3 regions of the Bradyrhizobium sp. CCBAU 45389 genome follow, and region 3 is predicted to be linked to each of the others. Evidence: riboswitches for the same ligand, from Rfam matches in the RefSeq annotation. Region 3 holds a riboswitch; each other region holds the start of a gene.
What was found. Region 3 has a riboswitch for cobalamin ahead of XH79_RS03445 (DUF1636 family protein). Riboswitches for the same ligand answer to the same signal wherever they lie in the genome.
Positions count from the first base shown of each region.

Region 1: linked by a shared signal. The riboswitch ahead of metE (5-methyltetrahydropteroyltriglutamate--homocysteine S-methyltransferase) and the one ahead of XH79_RS03445 (DUF1636 family protein) in region 3 are both predicted to bind cobalamin.
Region 2: linked by a shared signal. The riboswitch ahead of XH79_RS07865 (ribonucleoside-diphosphate reductase subunit alpha) and the one ahead of XH79_RS03445 (DUF1636 family protein) in region 3 are both predicted to bind cobalamin.

Region 1 covers NZ_LBIY01000084.1:89,797-97,557, reverse strand. The annotation lists gene metE (5-methyltetrahydropteroyltriglutamate--homocysteine S-methyltransferase) at 1-1,680, opposite strand, end outside; cobalamin riboswitch at 1,781-1,983, opposite strand; gene XH79_RS14850 (nodulate formation efficiency C protein) at 2,769-3,491, shown strand; gene XH79_RS14845 (thermonuclease family protein) at 5,054-5,752, shown strand; gene XH79_RS14840 (carbonic anhydrase) at 5,761-6,504, shown strand.
Region 2 covers NZ_LBIY01000066.1:3,617-11,377, reverse strand. The annotation lists gene XH79_RS07875 (GNAT family N-acetyltransferase) at 237-878, shown strand; partial or broken gene XH79_RS07870 (transposase) at 1,315-1,461, shown strand; cobalamin riboswitch at 1,587-1,756, shown strand; gene XH79_RS07865 (ribonucleoside-diphosphate reductase subunit alpha) at 1,861-3,804, shown strand; gene XH79_RS07860 (ribonucleotide-diphosphate reductase subunit beta) at 3,795-4,868, shown strand; gene XH79_RS07855 (hypothetical protein) at 5,165-5,413, shown strand; gene XH79_RS07850 (outer membrane protein) at 6,147-6,920, opposite strand; gene XH79_RS07845 (AidA/PixA family protein) at 7,590-7,761, opposite strand, start outside.
Region 3 covers NZ_LBIY01000002.1:790,098-797,858, forward strand. The annotation lists gene cobN (cobaltochelatase subunit CobN) at 1-955, opposite strand, end outside; gene cobW (cobalamin biosynthesis protein CobW) at 955-1,989, opposite strand; gene XH79_RS03445 (DUF1636 family protein) at 1,986-2,360, opposite strand; cobalamin riboswitch at 2,455-2,674, opposite strand; gene cobO (cob(I)yrinic acid a,c-diamide adenosyltransferase) at 2,715-3,350, shown strand; gene XH79_RS03455 (cobyric acid synthase) at 3,356-4,804, shown strand; gene cobD (threonine-phosphate decarboxylase CobD) at 4,793-5,758, opposite strand; gene cbiB (adenosylcobinamide-phosphate synthase CbiB) at 5,770-6,711, opposite strand; gene cobU (bifunctional adenosylcobinamide kinase/adenosylcobinamide-phosphate guanylyltransferase) at 6,833-7,336, shown strand; gene cobS (adenosylcobinamide-GDP ribazoletransferase) at 7,333-7,761, shown strand, end outside.

The DNA of each region.
Region 1 (7,761 bases), on a different contig from region 3:
GCGCCACCATTCCACGGTGATCGGCTTCGACCGTACTACGTCCCCAAACAGGATCGGGGGCCTGACGCAGCGCGAACCATAGGACTGTACCCATCCATTCCTGGTAAATGCGAAGCCGGCGAGTTGCTCGCTAAAGTACTGCACCATGTCATTACGCTCGAATTCGCCGTGCACGAGGACGTCAAGACCGATGTCTTCCTGCCAACGTACGGCGCGGGCTATCTCCTCCTTGAGGAACCTGTCGTATTGTTCGTCGCTCATCGCACCTCGCGCATGCGCCGCACGAGCATTTCGGACCTCTGTGGTCTGTGGAAACGATCCGATCGTCGTGGTAGGAAAATCTGGTAGTCCAAAGCGTTTCCTTTGGATCTCGGAACGGCGGGCAAATGGGCTGGCGCGCCGGCGCATCGTCTGGTCGATCGTCCTCATCCGGACAGCGACATTGGCATCATGGATCTTCGGCGAAGTCCGGCGGGCAGTCACAGCGCGTTCCGAATCGGCAAGAGCTAGCCCAACATTCTGGTCGCCTGCGAGTACCCGCCCCAGGATCGCAAGCTCACGCATCTTCTGAACCGAGAAAGCAAGCCAGCTCTTGACCTCGGACGTAAGCCCGGTCTCGAGTTCAACATCGACCGGCACGTGAAGCAGCGAGCAGGATGGAGCGAGCTGCACACGGTGCCTGCCGAGCTTCGCAATCGCTGGATCCAGCCGCTGACGGAGCGACGACAAGTTCGAGCGCCATATGTTCCGGCCGTCGATCACACCGAGCGACATGATGAGATCTCTTCGGCCCTCAGCAATGATTTGATCCAATAGCTCTGGCGCTCGAACAAGATCGAGGTGCAGACCGGAAACTCGCAGGTTCAAGGCAGTATTTAGATTGTCGCCTAGCGCGCCGAAATAGCTGGCAACCATGATCTTGATGGCCGGTCCCTCCTTTGCGAACCGGTTATAGGCATGTAGCAAAGATTTTCGCGCCGCCTCATCGAGATCAAGGGCCAGGCAGGGCTCGTCAAGCTGAACCCAACTAGCCCCTCGTTCGGCCAATTCATGCAGAACGTCGATATAGACCGGTATCAGATCATCCAAAAGGGAGAGGGGCTGGAACGCGCTATCGGCACTCTTGCCGAGCTTCAAGAATGTGACCGGCCCGATCAGGACCGGGCGGGTCTGAAAGCCAAGAGCCTTTGCTTCCTCGTACTCTTCAATGGGTTTGCGAGAGCACAGTCTGAACGCTTGTCCCCTGTAGAACTCGGGAGTCATGTAGTGGTAGTTGGTGTCGAACCACTTGGTCATTCCCTGCGCGGGTGCGCCAGATCCCCGTGGGCTCTGACCGCAACTCGCATCCTGGTCGTCGCATTGTGATCCGCGGGCCATGGCGAAGTACGTCTTGAGCGAAACGGATTCTCCTTTCGAGGCGTAGATCTCCGGGATGGCCCCAACCATGACACTTGTATCGAGCACCTGATCATACAGCGAGAAGTCGTTCGACGGAATGATAGTGACGCCGAGAGATTTCTGACGAGCCCAGTTCGCTGCGCGCAGGCCGGATGCGTCCTCGTGCAACTGCTGTTCGCTGATCTTTCCGGCCCAGTAGCTTTCGAGAGCGAGTTTGAGCTCACGCCTTGGACCGATGCGTGGCGTTCCGAGCGTAGCGATTGGAAGAGAGCGAAGAGACATAGCATCAACCCCTGTTGGGGACAGAGGCCATGGCGGACGCAGGCAGGGGAGTCGCGCGTGCGACGGCTGCTTGGCGCACCACCGAGACACCCCGCCCGTGGACCAATATTTTGTCGGGGCAGGTCTCCTGGCTTGCTGGTCATCGCTGCTGTCCGGCCTTCCCGAAGCCTTGGAGGCTTCAGTGACATCGTTGGACAGCGGCTCGCCGCTTACAGTTGCGGGGGCAGCGCCGGCATTCGCACCGGCTTCCCTCTTAGCTCCGGATTAAATGGGCACCGGAGAACCTCGACGGCCGTGGATTATCGGCAGGAGAACTCTTCCGTCAACCTCTCAGATTGTGTGCCAAGCCAATCTGCGACATTTGCTAGGCGAATGAGCGTGCATGTGTATGATTCACCACCATCTAGAGACATTCTCCAATCAGAGATGCAGTAATCAGACATGTCTTTGTCAGATGTCTCAATGAGCATCGGAGGTGCGTCGAGGCGATGCGGCGCGCCAGACCGATGAAAGGGACAGAAGCAGCTTGCCGGCGGGGAGTACCGCTGTTTCGCGCAGAATACTGGCGATGCGGCTTCCGATTTCCAGAGGCTCGCCCAGCACCTCCGTTGGCCAGCTGTTTTCGGACTAAAGGATCTACATCGAATAGGCCAAGGCACAAGGATACAACAGCTGCGGCGGATACACTGAATGAAGACATCGAAACGGGCGCAGGTCGGAAAGTCGACAAGAGGGACACAGAAATCGTGGAAATTTCTGTCTATTGCCTGGCACGAAGAATGCAATCGCTCGGCATGCCCAATCTCCTCCTGCTGGGCATGTCCAGCTCAGCCAATTGACGCTGTCGCTGGCGAGGGAAGTCAGCGGCGCGTGACATAGAGGGGAGCGCCTGCTGGCGCGGGAGAGCGGTGCCCCCTAGCATCTCGGGACATTTCTTGCGCTCGCTCATAGCAGGTTCAAGGTTGCCCGCTTTGAAAGATGTCTGGATGAAACGCGATAGGCTGAGGGTTATGAAGAGAATGTCTGGAAGAGCAGCGCCATGGCTTTGCCTGGGCGGATTTCTAATCTGCCTCGCCTGGCCGGCTGCCATGAGCACCAATATTCGCGCCAGCGACAGCCCCATTGTCGAACGACTCAAGTCAACTTGGCGAGCGCAAAATGGTGAGACGATCGAACAAATCATCTCCAATGTTTCGATGGTGGCCCAGTTCGTCCCTCAAATGTGGGGCGTTGTTGAACTTGGCCAAAACGACTTTGTTTTCGTTTCGTGGACCAGGCACCGGGACAACAAATCGGACGAACAGTACGTTATCGCCTGGAAAGTCGCGCCCGACGGTACGATTGAACTCGCCTCAACGTATGCGAAGCCGATGGAGTTGGGCTGGCGCGCCCTGGCGCTCTCGTTGATCGCCACTGAAGTCGCAGATGGCGAACGGGGCGCAAATCTTAACTTTCTGCATGATCCGACCAACTTCAACTTTGTGAGTACGCCGCAAGGCCAGCTCGGCGATCTTCTGCGGCACGGCCGCTGCACTATCATCGATCCTGTTGGAGTGGACTACCTACCGAAGCGGAATGACAAGCCGACCGAGAAAGGTGATATGTGGCGCATTCTGCTCGTGGTGAACTGTAGTATCCAAGGACCACGTTATTTTACACACAATGGGGTCATCTCCTTCGAGAAGAGCGAAGGACCTGATTGGGAGCCACAATCCTCCTTTGCCAAGCGCATCGCGAAATTCCCTCCTGGCTCCTGGTTCCAACCTACCGAGCCAAAGGAAGAGGAAGACTTAGGAGAGCAGAGGCCTTAGTAAACCATCTTGCAGCGCAATATCGCGCCGCAGCCCGTCCATGGCCGGGCGCGTCGGAGCCTACTGCAGACATACCCGCTCTGTTGTTTAGGGCTCCGCAACCGTAAGCATATCGGCTCGAGGCGGCACCAAGGGCCCAGTGCTGAGACGAAAGCGACGAGGAAGTTACCGCGAACGGGGCAGCGATAGCGACCCTGGCATACCCGCTGAGCGCCTGCCCATTTCCGAGTGCGCAGGGCGGGAAGCTCCGGGGCGGTACGCGAGAACGTGGAGGACCAGACTGGCTCGGCCGCTAGCTTTCCTCGCACTCATTCGTCTGCACGCATAGATCCGGATTCGAAGCATGGGAAAGCGCGTCTTCAGCTCTGCTCCATCCGTCCTGGCACCGTCTCTGATTGCGAATTCGGCTCTGAGTCGGCCATCCAGTTCAAGCGCGCAACAAAAGACCGGTACTTCCCGAACGGCCGCGACCATGTCATTCCAATAGTGCAGCGAGGTGCTTAAGTATGATGCGCAGCCTGAGTCGGCAGCCGCACCGAAGCTATCCGCCCCGAGTGCGGTGATGCGCAACGCGTATTGTAGACTCAAGCCTCGCACTGAATTGCACCAGGATGGTACTCGCGATTGTCCGAACACGTGGGCCGCCTCCCCTTCTCCGGCGCGTCTACGGCAAAGCCGGGCCTCAATATCGCAGCCTTTACAATTTGTGGAGCAAACGCACGCTAATGCCAGCGCTCCTGGGTATGCACGTTGAGATCGCGGGGAACGTCCCTACCAAAGAGCGGCCGCCCGTCGCGCGGCCTCAGTCATAAATGATTCAGTCCTTGTACAAACGTTTGGGAGCTAGCGCTTAACGGAATACGGCGCAGCGCGGAGGAGCCAAAAGCCCCAATGCGATTGCCATCAGCGATCATCTGGTCGGGCGTAAGAAGGGACCGGATTTGTGCGGTTTGCTCAAACAAGAACGGTTCATTTGTGCGGCGAGCGTTGAGGCTCGCACTCCATTGCGTCCTTTTTCTAAAATCCGTCAGAGCGATTCAGACCAGAACCTTCTTGAACATCTTTTTTCTGTTAAGACTTAGGGCGAACTTCATTGTCCTAGTCGGGAGGGTCGGCAGCGTCCAGTTTGCCGATCGAAGTCGTCACCAACTACAGCAAGGTTGCTCCTCCACGCCTGACTGGACCGCGAGCGCCAACGCTTCATAGCTGGCAACTTTTTGCAAAGACAACATTCCGAGGCTCGGGTTTGTCCATCAGCGCGAGTTCGTCAGGGTCCGACGCCCATCTTCTTCTCAGGTCGAGAGCGTACAGTGCGCTCCCAGTGAGAGAGCCGTCGATGCTCGAAGAATAACGCCGCACGCAATGCGGAAGAAATCTCTTGATCCTTACGCAGCGTCAGGTCGTAGCTTCGCGAAGCTCTCATAAAGCACGTCGAAAAAGCCAGCGGGATAGCGGATATCATTCGGTCGGCAGTCGAATGTATCGGCACCGTATCGTGCGTGAACATGGATCAGGAGCGAAAGGTTATTCTCGGGATGACGCACCGCGGAATCATATGCGCATTGCTCGCTCTCATCACATCTCCGGTCTGCGCCGCGACACTCAGCGGTGTTCCGCGCATCCTCGACGGCAATACTATCGAGATCGAGCACACCAACGTTCGGCTCTCAGGTATCGGAGCTCCTGAGACGGACCAGATTTGCCTCGACGCCCAGGGCCGGAGATGGGCCTGCGGCGTAGCTGCTCGCGACGAGCTCATCAAGCATTCGAATGGGCGAACCTGGGATTGTCACACCCAAAGAGCCGACGAGTACAGGCGAGCCCTCGGCAGCTGTTTCATCGAAGGTGAGAATGTGAACGCCTGGATGGTACGCTCCGGCTGGGCACTATCGGCTGGTGCATCTCGCCATACCTACTCTGTCTATGAGTTGGTGGCGAGCACAGCCCATGCGGGGCTGTGGTCGGGGGCGTTCATCGCGCCCTGGGACTGGCCTCGCCGCAATAGGGGCACGATTATCGTCGGCGCGACGTTGGTTCCGATCGACGCTCAGGAAGTCCTTCTCGGATCCGATCTGCTATCGGAACCGCCGTCCCCCGAGTGCCTGATAAAAGGCATTCACGAGCGCAGCGGCGAGCGCATTTATCACCTGCCAGGGCAACCTAGTTACGACCAAATCGACATGACGAAGAGGCGCGGCGAACGCTGGCTCTGTAGCGAAGCGGAAGCCGAAGCCACCGGGTGGCGTAAGGCCGTGCGATGAGGCGACACATGCATGCAGCCAATACTCCAAACATGTACCATTTAACCAAGATAGCGCGTTCGCGCCGGTCGCTGTTGGTGTTCGCGGCTTTGGCAGTTTCCCTGCGGTTCGGCAATGGCATTGTCGATGCGAAGGAAGCAAAAGGCCCGCCCAAGCCAGACAACCTGCTGGCGCCAGATGCTGCCCTGAAGCGGCTGCTGAGGGGGAACGATCGCTTTGTCCAGGGCGCATCACGAGTCGACGATTTCAGGCGCGAGCGTCCGGTCTTAGTTGAGGGCCAAAATCCATATGCGGCGGTTCTGAGCTGCGCCGACTCTCGCGTGGCGCCCGAACTTGTCTTCGACAGCGGACTAGGTGATCTATTTGTCTGCCGCGTCGCCGGAAACTTCGCTAATGATGATACGCTCGCCAGTATGGAATATGCGGTCGCAGTACTGAACACGCCGCTGATTCTTGTACTCGGCCACGATCATTGCGGTGCGATCGACGCCACGATCAAGTCTCTCCATCAAGATAAGCCGCCGCCGGGGCACATTTCATCCCTGGTCACCGCACTTGCTCCTGCAGTGAAGGCATCTCTACAGCAAGCCGGCGACACATTTGCTCACGCAACCCGACAAAATGTGATCGATAATGTCAACAAACTTAAATCGACGGGCCCTATTCTGAACGCCGCACTCGAGCAGAACCGACTGAAGGTCGTCGGGGGCCTGTATCGGATCGACACCGGCAAGGTCGATATTGTGAGCTGACGCTTGCACCTTCACACCCGCGGCAAATCATCTGCCGTCTGATGCAGAACTTCTCTTCTCCGCTGCTGTGTTGGTCCATCGTCTGCAACACATGCGCCGGATACCATCCGCTCAACAATATTCATGGCTTCGGGAAGCCCTTCGGTATGCGTGGCCTCGTAATTCTGCTCTTGTTCTACGCACTCATGTTGGCAACGCGCGGCCAGCATCCAGAAACGCACATTGCGCGTCCGACGGCATTCATGCCTCGAGATTGAGTTGCCGACCCAATAGAGGTGGTTCCGTCAGCAGATCGCAATGAAAAACATTGCCCTCTGAACTCCCGAGCACGCGACGATTACGAGAGCTTCTCAGCCCAGATCGGGCAAACCATCCATGGTCCTGCTTTACCAAGCTCAGCCAGGGCTGAACATCAGATAGAACCACCAGCACGACTGGCAGCCCTGGGGCTGTAAAGAAACATGCTATCCGCCTCAGTACCGGACAGCCCTTCTTGATCGATTTAGGAGACCGCGACCTCACACTCTCAGCCGCTCATCAATCATTTGTTAGGTCGTCTCGTTCGCCGCCAAGGATGCGGCCCACATTGACGGTGCCGTTGAAGGCATGACTGTTCTCGCTACGATTTCGCATACGCTCTGCTTGACATTCCACACAATCGCACGACCGACCACTTGGACAATCTACTATCCGTCCTCCATGACGAGTTCGACTCTCAGGTTCTTAGTGCCTGCGGGACTCGGCAAATGAGCTAGATCTATCCGCCTAGGTGAATTCGGTGGGCCAGCAACAATGATTTAAGCGTCGCACACCGCGTCTGGAGCAGGAAATGATCTGGCAACCGAGCGCTTCCGGAAGCAGGCTCTTCAGCCAGAAAGTCGCTCAGTGCGAAACAGAGCGCTAGCTTCAGAACGTAGGGTGCCTGGTCTGTCGCAATGCTCGTCGTGCGGGGATAGTGGCTGCGCGACTTTGGCAAGCTCGGCAAAGATCGGAAGCATTGGAAAACCGCCGAAGAAAGAGGCGCCAGCGGCCGCAAAAGAGTCGGCCAGGAAAAGGAATCTGCGTCGATCTCTTGCGTCCGGTACGACAGAACGTAGATAGCTCGTGTGTTGCTGGCGACTCTCGAATACTCCCTAAACCTGTCCGAAGCGCTTCCTCTTCGCTTGCATGTGAGGGGCATTCTTGCAGTCACCTTGAACCTGGCTTGATCGCGAAATTACAGCCTCCTGAGCTCCGTGCGGTTGAATACCTGCCGTC
Region 2 (7,761 bases), on a different contig from region 3:
GTGGAAGCGCAGAAGCCCGCCAGGAATATGTAGATCCAAGCATTGCCGACCAAGGAGCCTTCGTCCGAAGTGGCCGTCAACGTCAGCCGTCTGAGACAGGCGGAGATCTCGGAAGGGAAACCAAATGCACCCGGCGGGTCCCCGTCGGTGCATCCATTCCGCTCACCGTCAGACGCGTCGATGCCATGCTCCTCCTTGGAAGGCCAATGCCAAAACAGAGCCCCGAAAACGACATCATGACAGAGGAATCAGATATCAGATCTGCGAACGCAAACATTCGTGCAAGCACTGTCTGGACCATTGTGCTCGGCTTTGCCGCGGATCCGTTGATGCGTTGGAGTTGGCCTGACCCAAGGCAATACCTTAGGAGCATGCCTCAGTTCATTGACGCCTGTGGGGGCCGAGCATTTGCACATGGCACAGCCTACGTCGCGGGAGAGATTCGTGGCGCGGCCCTGTGGCTGCCTCCCAACGTGCAGCAAGATGAGGAGGCATTGGATGCAATCATGGCGCTATCCCTGCGCCCGGAGATTACCGAGGATATGGCACACTTGCGGCGGAGAATGGCCGAACATCGTCCCCACGAGCCACATTGGTATCTGCCACTCATTGCCGTCGATCCGAACTGGGTCGGAAAAGGGCTTGGCACGTTGCTGATGAACTACGCCCTTCAACGATGCGATGAGGACGGCATTGTTGCCTACCTCGAAAGCTCGAACCCTGAAAACATTCCCTTTTACCAACGTCACGGCTTCAAGGTCGTTGGTGAGATACAACACGGTTCTTCGCCGCCGCTCACGCCAATGTTGCGAACGGCTTCATTCCGACCCAGCAAGGCCGCGCCGCCGGATCGGCTCGTCACCCAGACTCAAGCATAGCTCCGCCTCATCCCGTTAGGATTGATTGCCAATAACCTGACATGACCGCGTTCGGTCAGGACGGCTTATGTTCGCGGCCAGACAACTGAGCACGTGAGACGGCTCGCCCGGCCTGCGAAAAGCATACGAATCGCCTCTTCGGCAAAGTTGGCACGTCTGATGTGAGAGCTGGCGGGGTCAAATCCACTAAGCGTGGGACATTGCCACGGGCGGCTGCATCGATTGCGGTCGGGCTCCAGACAATTTCTGATCTAAGGGCCACAGAAAGCGATGAATGGCGAGACGCGTATGGCTACCGAAACCCGATCCGGCCCAACTCAATTCGCGGACCGCGAACCGATCGATGCCAACATTCAGGATGTCCAGGGTTGCTGTTCCCCTGTTGGAGAATTTGCGACGCCACTTCCAAAGGCTTGAGCACATCTTGGCCGATCGCAGGCGCTGGGTCGTCGAGCGCACCTTTGCGTGGCTCGGCAGATGTGGGCATCTCTGCAAAGACTTCGAAGGTTCCGCCGCTACCGAGCTCGCCTGGCCGCTCGTCGCCCATCTGAGGCTCCTAACTCGCCGATTGGCCAGGCCTTGAGACATCTATGCTTTTTGAGTGAGGCTCTCAGGACAGGCGCTCGGCGAATTTCGAACCTCGACCTCGGGGCTGCTCCAACTGGTTAACTTGACTGTGCCGTCTTGACGAGTCTGGGCAACGGCTTCTATATGTGGTGTCGTCGTGGTTTTCAATTCGCATATATGGTGGCACGGAGTTAGGGGGAACCCATTGCGTCGGCAGCGGCTATTCCGAGGCATTAGCGCGACAGCGCTGGGAAGGCCGACAGCCGCAGCGACCCGCGAGCCAGGAAACCTACCGCGACAGAACCCATGTCCTCGGGCGGGGTGCCCGGTGGGTCGCTTGCAGCCGGGGACATTGGCCCGGTCTCCTCGCAAGTCGTCCGCACGGTCCCAGCCCCCAAATATCACGGGGTTGCCGATGTCGGCGTCTTACGATTTCGATCAGTATGGTCATCTCATTGAGCTGCCGAGTGTGCGGCAGCCCCCAGCGCAGGCAAAGCCTACCACACCTGAACTGTGTCTTGTGCAGCCCCCAGCATTGCCGGCTCCCCTGCCGAGGCCCCCCGCGCGATCGCCAACTCCGTCTGACCTTTCGCTCGATCGGTCGCGCGACGACCTGCTGACCTCGTTTGGTAGGCTGACGCTGACCGACCGCTATCTGCTCGCCGGCGAAGGCCTCCAGGACATGTTCGCCCGAGTGTCTTGCGCCTTCGCGGACAATGTTGCGCATGCCCAACGTCTATATGATGCGATGTCTCGGCTGTGGTTCATGCCGGCCACACCGGTGCTCTCCAACGGCGGCACGACGCGCGGCCTTCCGATCTCGTGCTTCCTTAACTCAGTGTCGGACTCGCTCGAAGGCATCGTCGGCACCTGGAACGAGAACGTCTGGCTTGCTTCCAATGGCGGCGGCATCGGCACCTACTGGGGTAATGTTCGCTCAATCGGCGAGAAGGCGAGGGGCGGCGTCACCTCGGGCATCATCCCGTTCATCCACGTCACGGACGGCCTCACGCTGGCGATCAGCCAGGGCTCGTTGCGGCGCGGCTCGGCGGCGGTCTATCTCGATATCCACCATCCCGAGATCGAGGAGTTCCTCGAGATCCGCAAGGCGTCTGGTGACTTCAACCGCAAGAGCCTCAACCTACATCACGGCATCAACGTCACCGACGAGTTCATGTGTGCCGTGGGCGCCGGCACCGCATTCGCTCTGCGCAGCCCGAAGACTAACGAGGTCGTCCGCGAGATCGATGCCCGCCAGCTGTGGCAACGCATCCTTGAGAACCGGCTGCAGACCGGCGAGCCTTATCTCTTGTTCATCGACACCGTGAACCGTGCGCTCCCCAAGCACCAGCGCGAGCTCGGCCTCAAGGTCTCGACCTCCAACCTGTGCAGCGAGATTACCCTGTCGACCGGCATCGATCATCGCGGCGAGGAGCGCACCGCGGTGTGCTGCCTGTCGTCGCTCAACCTCGAGACCTGGGACCAGTGGAATGAGGAGCCCGGCTTCATCGAGGACGTCATGCGCTTCCTAGACAACGTGCTCACGCACTTCATCACGGTGGCGCCGGACGGAATGAAGCGTGCCCGCTACGCCGCCCTGCGCGAGCGCTCCGTTGGCCTCGGCGTCATGGGCTTCCACTCGTTTCTCCAGGCCAAGGGCATTCCAATGGAGGGTACCCTGGCCAAGTCATTCAATCTGAACATGTTCCGAAAACTCCGTCGCGATGCCGATGCGGCATCCGTGGCGCTCGCTCGCGAGCGTGGCCCGTGCCCGGATGCCCTGGAACGCGGCGTGATGGCGCGCTTCAGCCACAAGATCGCAATCGCGCCGACCGCCTCGATCAGCATCATCTGCGGCGGCACCAGCGCCTGCACTGAGCCGATCCCGGCCAACATCTACACCCACAAGACGCTATCCGGCGCCATCTCGGTGCGCAATCCGCACCTCGCTAAGGTGCTGGCCGCGAAAGGCGCCGACACCTCGGCGACCTGGGAGTCGATCATCGCGCACGACGGATCGGTCGCCCATCTCGACATCCTGTCGGAGCACGAGAAAGCGATCTTTCGCACCGCCTTCGAGATCGACCAGCGCTGGATCGTCGAGCTTGCCGCCGACCGCGCCGCGTTGATTTGCCAGAGCCAGTCGATCAACCTCTATCTGCCGGCCGACGTCGATAAGTGGGACCTCCACATGCTGCACTGGACGGCGTGGAAGCGTGGGGTGAAGAGCCTCTACTACTGTCGATCAAAGTCGATCTCGCGCGCGGCGTTCGCCGGCAAGATTGCCGGGGATGCAACGCCGACGCAGCAGCCGGCGCGGCAGCGCACCGACTATGAGGAGTGCCTCGCATGTCAGTGATCGATCTGTCGCGCGCCGATCCGCGCACGTTGATCGGCAAGGGACGCGTCGGCCTCCTTGACTCGGCCGGCAGCTACGACGTCGATCGCTATGCCTGGGCTTACGAGTTCTGGAAGCGCCAGCAGCAGACCCACTGGATGGGCGAGGAGGTGCCGCTCGGCGCCGACCTCAACGACTGGGCTTCGGACCGCGTCACCGACAGCGAGCGCGCGCTGCTCACCCAGATCTTCCGTTTCTTCACTCAGTCGGACATCGAGGTCGGCGACAACTATTTCAAGCGGTACATTCCGATCTTCCAGCCACTCACCGTCCAGATGATGATGGCCGCTTTCACTAACATGGAGACGGTTCATATCGACGCCTATGCCCTGCTGCTCAAGACGCTCGGTATGCCTAAGACCGAGTTCGAGGCATTCCGCGGCTATGCACAGATGCGCGCCAAGGCGGACTACATGCACGAGTTCGGCGTCGACAGCGTGGCGGATGTCGCCCGTACCCTGGCGATGTTCGGCGCCTTCACCGAAGGCATGGCCTTGTTCGCCAGCTTCGCCATGCTGCTCAACTTCCCACGCCACAACAAAATGAACGGCATGGGACAGATCGTAAGCTGGTCAGTGCGCGACGAGAGTCTCCACTGCGAGGGCATCATCAAGCTATTTCACGAATGGCACCGCGAAACCGGCGCGGTGACGCGCCCCGTCCGCGACGACATTGTCGACGTAGCCAAGACCATGGTGAAGCTGGAGGAGAACTTCGTCGAGCTCGCCTTCGGCCTTGGCAAGATCGAGGGCATGCTGCCTGAGCATATCCACGCCTACGTCCGCTACGTCGCCGACTGGCGACTGGCCCAACTCCGGATTGCCCCGGTCTTCGGCTTCTTCGAGGCGAAGGAGGGCGGGTTCACCCAGCTCAAGGCGCATCCGCTGCCGTGGCTCGTCGAGATTCTCAATGGCGTCGAGCACGCCAATTTCTTCGAGCAGCGCGCCACGGAGTACTCCAAGGCGGCGAGCCGCGGCAGCTGGGACGGCGAAGACGGGGTGTGGGCGACTTTCGGCCGTATCTAGCCCATTTTATTCATGCTAGCGGCATTGACAGCGGCAGGCGCCGGTAGTCGTCGCCGTCACCCGCCAGCATGACAAAGGCATACAACCGGACCTCCTCATCGTGGCGTCTTGATTGCAGCGCGACAAAACCGGACACACAGATGGTTTGTTGGGTTAAGCCGGTACATGCGCCCCATTGCTGATGGCGGCTAGGGTTTACAGTATTTCCGCAGGTCGGTGAGGTGGGTCTCGTCAACCACCTTCATGAAGTCAATCAGCGCAACACGGCTACGCCCTTGAGCAGACGAATGTTCTCAATGATCGCCACGGCCGCCCCCCTCGTAGGGCTAGAGGGGATTACTATCACGCAATCGGAAGTTGTAAAGAGGGGCAACCCTGTCAAAGCGGGGCATCTTCATTGCAGCCCGGTCGGATCAGGCAAACCGATTTGTTCTTCATCCCCCTTCGCGCTTGATTTCGTCGCCGACCCACTGGCGGTCTTCCTCGGCCGTGGCTTCGCGGAGGTGATCTACTACGAGCAGACGCTGGCAATGCGGCTCGGATGACAGCCGCGTTTCTGCCCTAACACAAGAGTTCCGCTTCAGCGCTGCCGATCCACCTCTCGAGATTTTGCATCCGCTCTCCGAGGCGCTCCCAATTGATCCGCGCCAGCGGGGGTTCGGCAGGCTGATCGGGCGCAGAGATCGACAGCGACGATGACGCAAGCCATCACGTCGTCGACGTTATGTCCCACCCTCGCACGAGCGCCGCTTCGACCGCTCGTCGGCCTTTCGTCCGAGGTGGCCAGTGCGGCCTCGACCTGGTCGACCAAGTCGTAGCACGAAGGTGCGCCCGGCTCGCATTTCAGTGCGCTGCCTGTGCGATGAGCGTGCTGCGGCCGACCGGAACGATTGTAATCGATGACCTGTGTCTCCCTAAGCGAGGGCCGGGTTAACTACGACGGTCGACAAAACTATTTTTTGCCTCATCATTCTCCGACGGCCGGAAAGCCGACGGTGATGCAGGTGGAGGCACGGGGCCGGGAAATCGGCGCAGCCAGCCACTAAGCGGCTGGCGTTCGACCACGGCAGCACGCTTGAGTTCGCCGCGATCTTCGCCGTGGCGCTGCGTCATAACCAGATCAGCCAGATTCCTTTGAACCACGCCTAACCAGCTCGAGCCGATGTACCGACAAGAAGCCGATAGCGCCATTGATGCGAGTCCCTGTTGCCAAGGTTTCTATGCCGCGATGCGGCTCAGGATATTGGTGCGAACCCGCGTCATTTTGGCGAAGATCGATCAATAGGTCGTGGCGATCACGCCACCCCACCGGTAGTTCACACGGACCAAGCCGATATCGACGTCCTGACCGATACGGGCAGTCCCTGCAAAAGTGCCCACCGGAACACCCACGAGTCCGGGTGAAAAAAAGAAATCCACATCCCGACGACCCATGAACAGGTGGTCGTATTCAACGCCGATGGACCAGTTCGGAGCAAAGCCAAATTCAAGGCCCGCCCCTACCGTGCCGCCCCAACGAGTTTCGCTGCCGTTGTCGATAGTGAGCCCGGTCGCAAAATCGGAGACCCGGTATTTGTCACGGACGACTGCAGCCCCACCTCTTACATAGAGCAGCACGTTATTCCAGGCATAGCCGACTTGGCCCGTGAACAGGCCGAATGCATCAAGCGTGGAGTCATCCCGGACGCCTGCGAAAGCAAGGTTCGCGTTGGAGCCCTTGAAATCGGCCCAATTGCCCTGCGCCTCCAGACCGAACACCGAGTTCGCTATTTGCCAGCGGTAGCCGATTTGACCGCCGACCGTGCCTCCCGTCGCATGATGGCACCCCATGCCAACGGGCGGAGCGACGACCACGCCGCCGGCGTTGACCACGTCCCAGCACTGATGCGCAGAGCCGCCACCGCCATTGATGCCGACGTAGAAGCCGCTCCAATCATAGATCGGAATGACCACCGGAGGCGCTTTGACGTAGGAGCGCGCAGCCAGATCAGCGGCTGCGACAGGCGCGGCCAGCGCGATGAGGGCTACGGTGCCCGCCAGCAATTTTTTCATTCTTCTGAACCCCAGTTTCGAATTCGACGCCCCCGACGGGGTATTGACGACGATTGGCACGTTTCCGCCACCTCCATCAACTGCAAGGGTTGGTAGTTGACGGGGTCGCAAGCGCCGCCTGAGCGGCCGGTCGATGGGCAAAGTGCATGTCGGGTCGGTCGCGGATGCTGTCCGCCGACTGTTGATTAAGTGGCATGACCCGAAAATGTCTAATCGCGGTTACCCCTCCTGCGCGCCCTTCGAGCACATCAGCATGACAAGAGTCAGCCTCGACAGCGAGTCAGTTTCCTGATTGCAGCTGCTCCGCGTGTCCTCGTTCCGGCCGTATCGACCGTTCGTCGGCCATTGGATGCAAGTGTTCCCGCTTACGGCGAAGCTTCGACGGACGAGCCGCATTCCTCCACTTCGTTCCGGGCGGACGATGCATCCGCAGTAAGACGGAGGCGTGTGTAGGGGCCGGCGATAAGGCTCGGCGGCGCCGCATCGAGTTAAGAGTCCAGAATTTCTTGCTGCGGCTGGCCTTCTCGATCACGGGCTGTACCCTCGTCGATACATGAAATTTGAGCTGCGAAACGGGCCGAGCGACATCCCGAGAACTGGCTATTCCAGGAGCTCTCACAGAACTCCCAGCCGAGTTCGGGATTGAACGACCGCGCTCGGAGCGGCCGACTACGGCACCTCCCTGAGACCCGAGATGTTGATCTGGAGACGCCATCGGAAGTATCCCAGCACCAAGCAGGCCTTGTTCAAGACCATGAAGTTCAGATCGCAAGCCGCCACGCCATCGGCCAGCACTTGGCTCTGCCAGAAATGGTCGTCGATGCTTTGGTTGCCCGGCTGC
Region 3 (7,761 bases):
CATCGACCTCGGGCAGCACCACATGCATCGCGAGATCGCCGGGCGAAAGGCCGCGCAGCGAGTCCGCCCAGTCTTCGCGACGCGCCGTGGAAAGCGCGACCTGGAAGACCGGACACAATGCAGCATCGAACGGCGTCGTGCCGCCGTCGCCAACCGCGGAAAACGCCGTCGCATTGACGATCGCAGCCGCCGGATTTTGCGCGAGATACGCGCCCAGCCAATCCGCAACGCCCGCGGCCTTCAACGAGGTGACGAACACGCCATGCGCGTCAAAACCCTTTTCGCGCAACGCGGCGATGAGGGCATCGACGGGGCCGGTGTCGGCAGCGGTGAGATAGGAGCGATAAAACGTCACCAGCGCGCGCGGCTTTCCCTCGCCCGGCGCCGGCGCCGCAATGACACCGCGCGCAGGATCGTAAAAGCCCATCTCGGGCACCGTCATCTCGCCGACGACCGGGCCTGCATAAAGCCCCGAGGCCAGCGCGAGCTGCGCGATCGCGGCTTGCGCCGCGACCGGGCCGCCGGTGTCGCAGAGCACCTTCAGCCGGCGCAGCGTCGAAACCGGCAGGGTCGAGTAGGCATCGAGCCTGACGTCGTCGCGACCATCGGCCGGCAGCACGGCCAGCACGATGCCGCGATCCTTGGCGAGTTGCTGCAGGGCCGCGAGCCCGTACGGCCAATAGGACTCGCCGCCGATCAGGCGCACCAGGATGCCGCGCGCCTGCGACAGCGTGCGCTCGATATAGGTATCGACCGACAGCGGATGACGCAGCTCCGCGAGATTGGCGAGCCGCAGCGACGGCAGGCCGTCGCGACCACGCCGCCAGCCGGCCGCAAACGCGGCAAGGTCGGAATCCGAGTACGAGAGCACCACGAGATCGGCCGGGTCCTGGCCGATGTCCCTTGGCGTCGCGGTCTCCTCCAGACCGCGGCTCTCGCGGAAGACGACGTGCATCAGATACCTAGTCCTGACCTGATCGCGGCCTCGTCGATGTCGCCATGCTCGCCGATCACGACGAGCTTTGACTGCCTGAGACCCGCGCCCCAGGGCTTGTCGAACTGGTGGCGCACGCGCTCGCCCACCGCCTGCAGCAACAGGCGCATCGGCTTGCCGGCGACCGCGATATAGCCCTTGGCGCGCAGCACGTTCTGCTCGCGCGCCAGACGCTGAACGGAAGCGACCAGCCCATCGACATCGGCAACCTCCGGAAGATCGATCACGACGGAGGCGAAATCATCGTGCTCGTGCTCCTCCTCGCCATCATGATGCGAGGGACGCGCGGCCAGATCGTTCTCGGCGGCGGCGCCGAGGCCAAGGATCACGCGCGCATCGATCGCACCGTCAGTCACGGGCAACATCGGCACGCGGCGCGGCATCTCGGCCGTGATTACAGCCTTCGCAGCTTCAATGCCGGCACTGCCGGCGAGATCCGCCTTGGTCAGCAGCACGATGTCGGCGCAGGCGATCTGATCCTCGAACACTTCCGATAACGGCGTCTCGTGGTCGAGATTTTCGTCCGCTGCGCGCTGCGCCTCGACGGCCGCCGGATCGGGCGCGAAGCGGCCGGCGGCCACAGCCTCGGCGTCGGCCAGCGCGATCACGCCGTCGACCGTGATCCGCGAGCGGATCTCCGGCCAGTCGAACGCCTTCAGCAGCGGCTTTGGCAGCGCAAGGCCCGAGGTCTCGATCAGGATGTGATCGGGCCGCACGGGGCGCGCCAGCAATTGCTCCATGGTCGGAATGAAATCGTCGGCCACGGTGCAGCAGATGCAGCCATTGGCGAGCTCGACGATGTTCTCCTCGGGGCAATTGGCGTCGGCGCAGGATTTGAGGATCTCGCCGTCGACGCCCTCGCTGCCGAACTCGTTGACGAGCACCGCGAGCTTCTTGCCGTTGGGATTGCTGAGCAGATGCTGAATCAGCGTCGTCTTGCCGGAACCGAGAAACCCCGTGACCACCGTAACAGGGACTTTTGCGAGCGAGTTCATTCGGCGGCCTCCGGCAACACGGCAATGGGGGGAATGCGGGCAAGCGACTGCTTGCGGAAGATTTCGGGACGGCTGCGCCAGGGCACGAGGCCGTCGGGCGCGGCCGCATAGGCTGCGGCACCCGCGACGACGTCCTGCGCATTCGCATCCGACAGGCGGCCATAGACATAGGACCAGCGGCCGGGCGCGCTGAGCGCGACCGAGCAGCCCTGGCTGCATGCGGACAGGCATTCGACGGGAACCACATTGACGCCCTCGGGCACGCCCGCCTCGAGGATCGCACCATGCAGGCGCTTGCCGGGCGTCGTCTCGCCCTCGCCCAGCGTCTGGCCGGCGCGGCAGGTGATGCAGACGTGAAGTGTGACGGTCATCGCCTCTTCCAGAATAAACGGCGGAGGCGAAGAGGCCCACGAACCGTCTTGCGAGGGCCCGCTTCCCCGTCGCGGAACACCCCGTCCGCCGGTCCAAAACTCGTCCGCGCTGGCAGGTCTCCCGGCTTGCGGAGCAGGGTTTTGCCCTTCGATCCCCGCCTTCCCGATCCCCGTGGGAATCAGTGGCTTCGGGCATCTCTCCGGTCACGGTCGCGGGGGCGGCTGCATTTTGGGCCCAAATCTTGCCGATTCGGACCCTATCGCATTCCCTCTTCGCCTGTCATAGGACAGGAACCAACGCCGGGCCACCATTTGCCCCCGGCCGCCTCTTGTCAAGCCGAAGGACCCCATCCGATGACGCCTGATCCGGATACCCAAACGGCCGAGGAAACCGACGCCCGGCACGCCCAGAAGATGGCGAAGAAGAAGGCCGCCCGCGACAAGATCATGGCGACCAAGAGCGGCGAAAAGGGCCTCATCATCGTCCACACCGGCGCGGGCAAGGGCAAATCCTCCTCCGCCTTCGGCATGATCGTCCGCTGCGTCGCCCACGGCTTCCCCTGCGCGGTCGTGCAGTTCATCAAGGGCGCCTGGGACACCGGCGAGCGGCGCCTGCTCACCGGCCATTTCGGCGACCTCTGTCAGTTCCACGCGATGGGCGAAGGTTTTACCTGGGAGACGCAGGACCGCGCCCGCGACATCGCCGCCGCGCGCGCCGGCTGGGAGAAGGCCAAGGAGCTGATCCTCGATTCGAACTTGCGCATGGTCGTGCTCGACGAGATCAACATCGCGCTGCGCTACGATTATCTCGACATCGCGGAGGTGGTCGACTTCCTGACGACCTCGAAGCCGCCGATGACGCATGTCGTGCTCACCGGGCGCAACGCCAAGGACGAGTTGATCGAGATCGCCGATCTCGTCACCGAGATGACGCTGGTGAAGCATCCCTTCCGCTCCGGCATCAAGGCGCAGGCCGGCGTCGAGTTCTGAATTCGATGGCGCGCGCATTGATGATCCAGGGGGCCGGCTCGGACGTGGGCAAATCGCTCATCGTGGCCGGCCTCGCGCGTGCCTTCACGCGGCGGGCCTTGCGCGTGCTTCCGTTCAAGCCGCAGAACATGTCGAACAATGCGGCCGTCACGGTCGATGGCGGCGAGATCGGTCGCGCCCAGGCGCTGCAGGCGCTTGCCGCCGGCGTCGAGCCGCACACGGACATGAACCCGGTGCTGCTCAAGCCCGAGACCGATGTCGGCGCACAGGTCGTCGTCCACGGCAAACGCATTGCGACCGCGCGTGCGCGCGAATATGCGGCGATGAAGCCGTCGCTGATGGGTGCGGTGATCGAGAGCTTTGAGCGGCTGAAGGCGCGATCTGATCTGGTGCTGGTCGAAGGCGCCGGCAGTCCGGCCGAGGTCAACCTGCGCAAGGCCGACATCGCCAATATGGGCTTTGCTCGCAAGGCGGATGTCCCCGTCGTGCTGGTCGGCGACATCGACCGCGGCGGCGTCATCGCCCAGCTCGTCGGCATCAGGACGGTGATCGATCCTGAAGATGCTGCGATGATTCAGGGTTTTGTCATCAACAAGTTCCGCGGCGATCCCACGCTGTTCGATGATGGCTACAGACTGATCGAGGCGAAAACATCGTGGCGCGGCTTTGGCGTGCTGCCCTGGTTTCCGCGTGCCGGCGAGCTGCCGGCCGAGGACGCGCTGGGCCTGAGCGACGCGCGCAAGCCGGGCCGCTGCAAGATCGCGTGCCTGGCGCTGTCGCGGATTGCCAATTTCGACGATCTCGATCCACTCAAGCTCGAGCCTGGCGTCGATCTCATCATGGTGCGTCCGGGCGAGCCGATCCCCGGCGATGTCCGTCTCGTCATCATCCCCGGCTCAAAATCCACGCGCGGCGATCTCGCCTTCCTGCGCGCGCAGGGCTGGGACATCGATCTCATGGCGCATCACCGCCGCGGCGGCCATGTGCTCGGCCTCTGCGGCGGCTATCAGATGCTCGGGCGCAGCGTTTCCGACCCTGAGGGCATCGAAGGCCCTGCGGGCGACACACCGGGCCTCGGACTTCTCGATGTCGAGACCGTGATGAGCCCGCAGAAGACGCTGACGCGCGCCACGGCCGTGCACGCCGCGACCGATCAGCCGATCCAAGCCTACGAAATCCACATCGGCCGCACCGACGGGCCGGATCGCGCGCGTCCGTTCGCCAGCCTGAACGGCGAGCCGGAAGGCGCGATCTCGCACGATGGGCGCGTGCAGGGCAGCTACTTGCACGGCCTCTTCACCTCGGACGATTTTCGCAAAGCGTATTTGGCAAAGCTCGACATTCCCGCGGGCGAAGAGCCATATCACGCCCGGGTCGAGAGCGCGCTCGATGCGCTCGCCGACCACATCGAAAAGCATCTCGACGTCGAAGGCCTGCTCGCGCTAGCGCGCTAGAACCTCGGCAAGGCGCGACCATTCGGCTTCGTTGCCTGGAAGCCCGAGCCGCAGCCATGTCGGCTCTTTCGCGAAGACGCGCGACCAGATATGGGCGCGCGCGAGCTTGTCCTGTGCAGTCAACGCGTCGGGCGTCTCGTAAAGACGAAACAGCGGCGTGCCGCCAATCAGCGACCAGCCTTGCGACTGTACCATCGCGTCGAGCCGTATGCTGTCGCGCACAAGCCGCGCCGTTGTCGCCTCGGCCCAGGCATCGTCAAACAATGCGCGGCAGCCGATGGCGATCGCCGCTCCCGAGATCGGCCATGGGCCCGATGCCGCCGCGAGCTTGCCGACATCGGCGGCATTGCCGATCGCGAATCCAAGCCGCAGGCCGGCCAACCCGTAAAACTTGCCGAAGGAGCGCAGGATCAGCAGTCTCGGCCGATCTGCCTCCGGCGCGAGCGACAGATGCGGAACGACGTCGGCGAAACTCTCGTCGACGACGAGACGGCCGACGCGCGGCAGCAGTGCGAGCAAATCATTGGGCGTATGGCAGCGGCCATCGGGATTGTTGGGATTGACGATGATGGCGAGGTCCGCGCCTGCCAATGCCTCGAAGTCCCTGACCTCCTCGACATCCCAGCCCGTAGCCGAGAGGACCCCGGCATATTCGTTGTAGGTCGGTGCGAGAATGCGAGCGCGGCCGCACGGCGCGAGTTGCGGCAAGAGTTGAATGGCGGCTTGCGCACCGCCCATCGCGACGAGTGGTGCGCTCGTGCGATAGGCGTGCCGCGCCGCCTGATGCAACGCATCGATCTCAGCCCGCGACGGCAGCGCGCTCCAGGCGCGCATGCTCACCTCGCCCACCGGATAAGGCACCCGGTTGATCCCGGTCGACAGATCGATCCAGTCCTCGGCGCGGCCGCCAAACCGCTGCTGGGCCAGATCGAGATTTCCACCGTGCTCGCGCATGCCCCGTTCTTTCACGCGAAGGCCAGGATCGCAAGGAGGCCGGCAAGCAGCAGCATGGCGCGGCGGTAGACGTTCAGCCCTTCGCCGATGTCGGCAGCAAGTGGATCGCGCGCGCCTTCGTTGAGCCAGGGCTCCTTCGTGACGCTGCCATGATAGATGCGGGGACCGCTGAGCCGGACGCCTAACCCACCGGCCATGGCCGCTTCCGGCCAGCCGGCGTTGGGCGAGCGGTGGCGACGCGCATCGCGCGTCATGCACGACAACGCTTCGGATCGCCTTGGCGCGAGCAGCACGAACAGAAACCCTGTCAGGCGCGCCGGAATGAAGTTGGCGACATCGTCGATGCGCGCCGCGGCCCAGCCAAAAGCTTCGTGACGCTCGCTGCGATGGCCGATCATGGAATCCAGCGTGTTGATGGCCTTGTAGCCGAGAATACCGGGGAGGCCGAACAGCGCGCCCCAGAACACCGGCGCCACGATACCGTCGGAGGCGTTCTCGGCAAGGCTCTCGATCGCCGCGCGCGCGATCCCGGCCTCATCGAGCGCCGCGGGATCGCGGCCGACGATGCGCGAGACCGCTTCGCGCGCGGCAGCGATATCGCCGGCCTGCAATGGCCTCGCGACGGCGGCAACGTGATCATGGAGCGAGCGCAGCGCGACCAGCGGCCAGGCGAGCACGCCCACCAGCGCGATCTGGATCCAGCCCGAAGCCAGCAAGGACTGAAGCATCCAGCCGAGCGCGACGGAGAGCGCAATCACCAAAAGCGCTCCCGCAACACCCGCAGCGCGCCGAAGGACCGGCTGATCGGAGGAGCGATTCCAGCCGGTATCGATCGCGCCAATCAGGCTACCCAGCCAGGTCACGGGGTGGCCGATGCGCGCGAACAGCCATGACGGCCAGCCCAGAAGGGCATCCACCGCCATCGCCACCACCATCGCGCCCGCAAAGCCCAAATCCGCCTCCTGTCCCGCCCCTGTTGCGCAAAGCGAGGGCCGAGCGCAAGCCCCTGCCCGCCTGATTTCGGCTTTGTCTTTGGCCGCGTTTGGTGATTAGTCAGGCCCACAGGAGACCTTCATGGCCGTCATCTTGATTACCGGCGGAGCGCGATCGGGCAAGAGCAAGCGCGCGGAAGCACGCACGCGCGCTTTTCCCGGACAGCCCGTCTATGTCGCTACGGCCGAGGCGCTGGATGGAGAAATGGAGGCGCGCATCGCCAGGCATCGCGCGCGGCGCGGAACCGACTGGATCGAGCGGGAAGTGCCGCTCGATCTCGCGGCCGCGCTGGTCGCAAGCGACGGCGGCGGCGCACGGCTAGTGGATTGCCTGACGCTCTGGCTCTCCAACCTGATGCATGCCGGGCGCAACTGGGAGCACGAGGTGAACGCGCTTGCCGCGACCCTCTTCAATCTCAAGAGCCCGGTCGTGCTCGTCACCAACGAGGTCGGCCTCGGCATCGTGCCCGACAACGCACTGGCGCGCAGCTATCGCGACGCCGCCGGGATCATGAACCAGACGATTGCCGAGTTCGCCGACGAGGTCGAGTTCGTGGTTGCCGGCCTGCCGATGAAACTGAAATGATGCCGCGCGTGGAGCTTCTCAAGGACATCGTCGCCGATCTCAGGATGGCGGCATCGTTCGTCACGATCCTCCCCGTCGCATCGTCGAAACCCGCAGCCGACGGCGCCGTCGCGCGCGCGACCTGGGCCCTTCCAATCGCTGGCCTTCTGGTCGGCCTTGCCGGCGCTTTCATCTACAAGGTCGCCATCCGCCTCGGGCTGACGCCGAGCCTCGCCGCCCTGCTCGCGCTGGCGACGACTACCCTCATCACCGGCGCGCTGCACGAGGACGGCCTTGCCGACACCGCCGATGGGCTCGGCGGCGGCCGCACGCGCGAGCGCAAGCTCGAGATCATGCGCGACAGCCGGATCGGCGCTTACGGCGTCTGCGCGTTGATCCTGTCGTTCGGCCTGCGCTGGAGCGCGCTCGCAGCGATCGCCAATCCC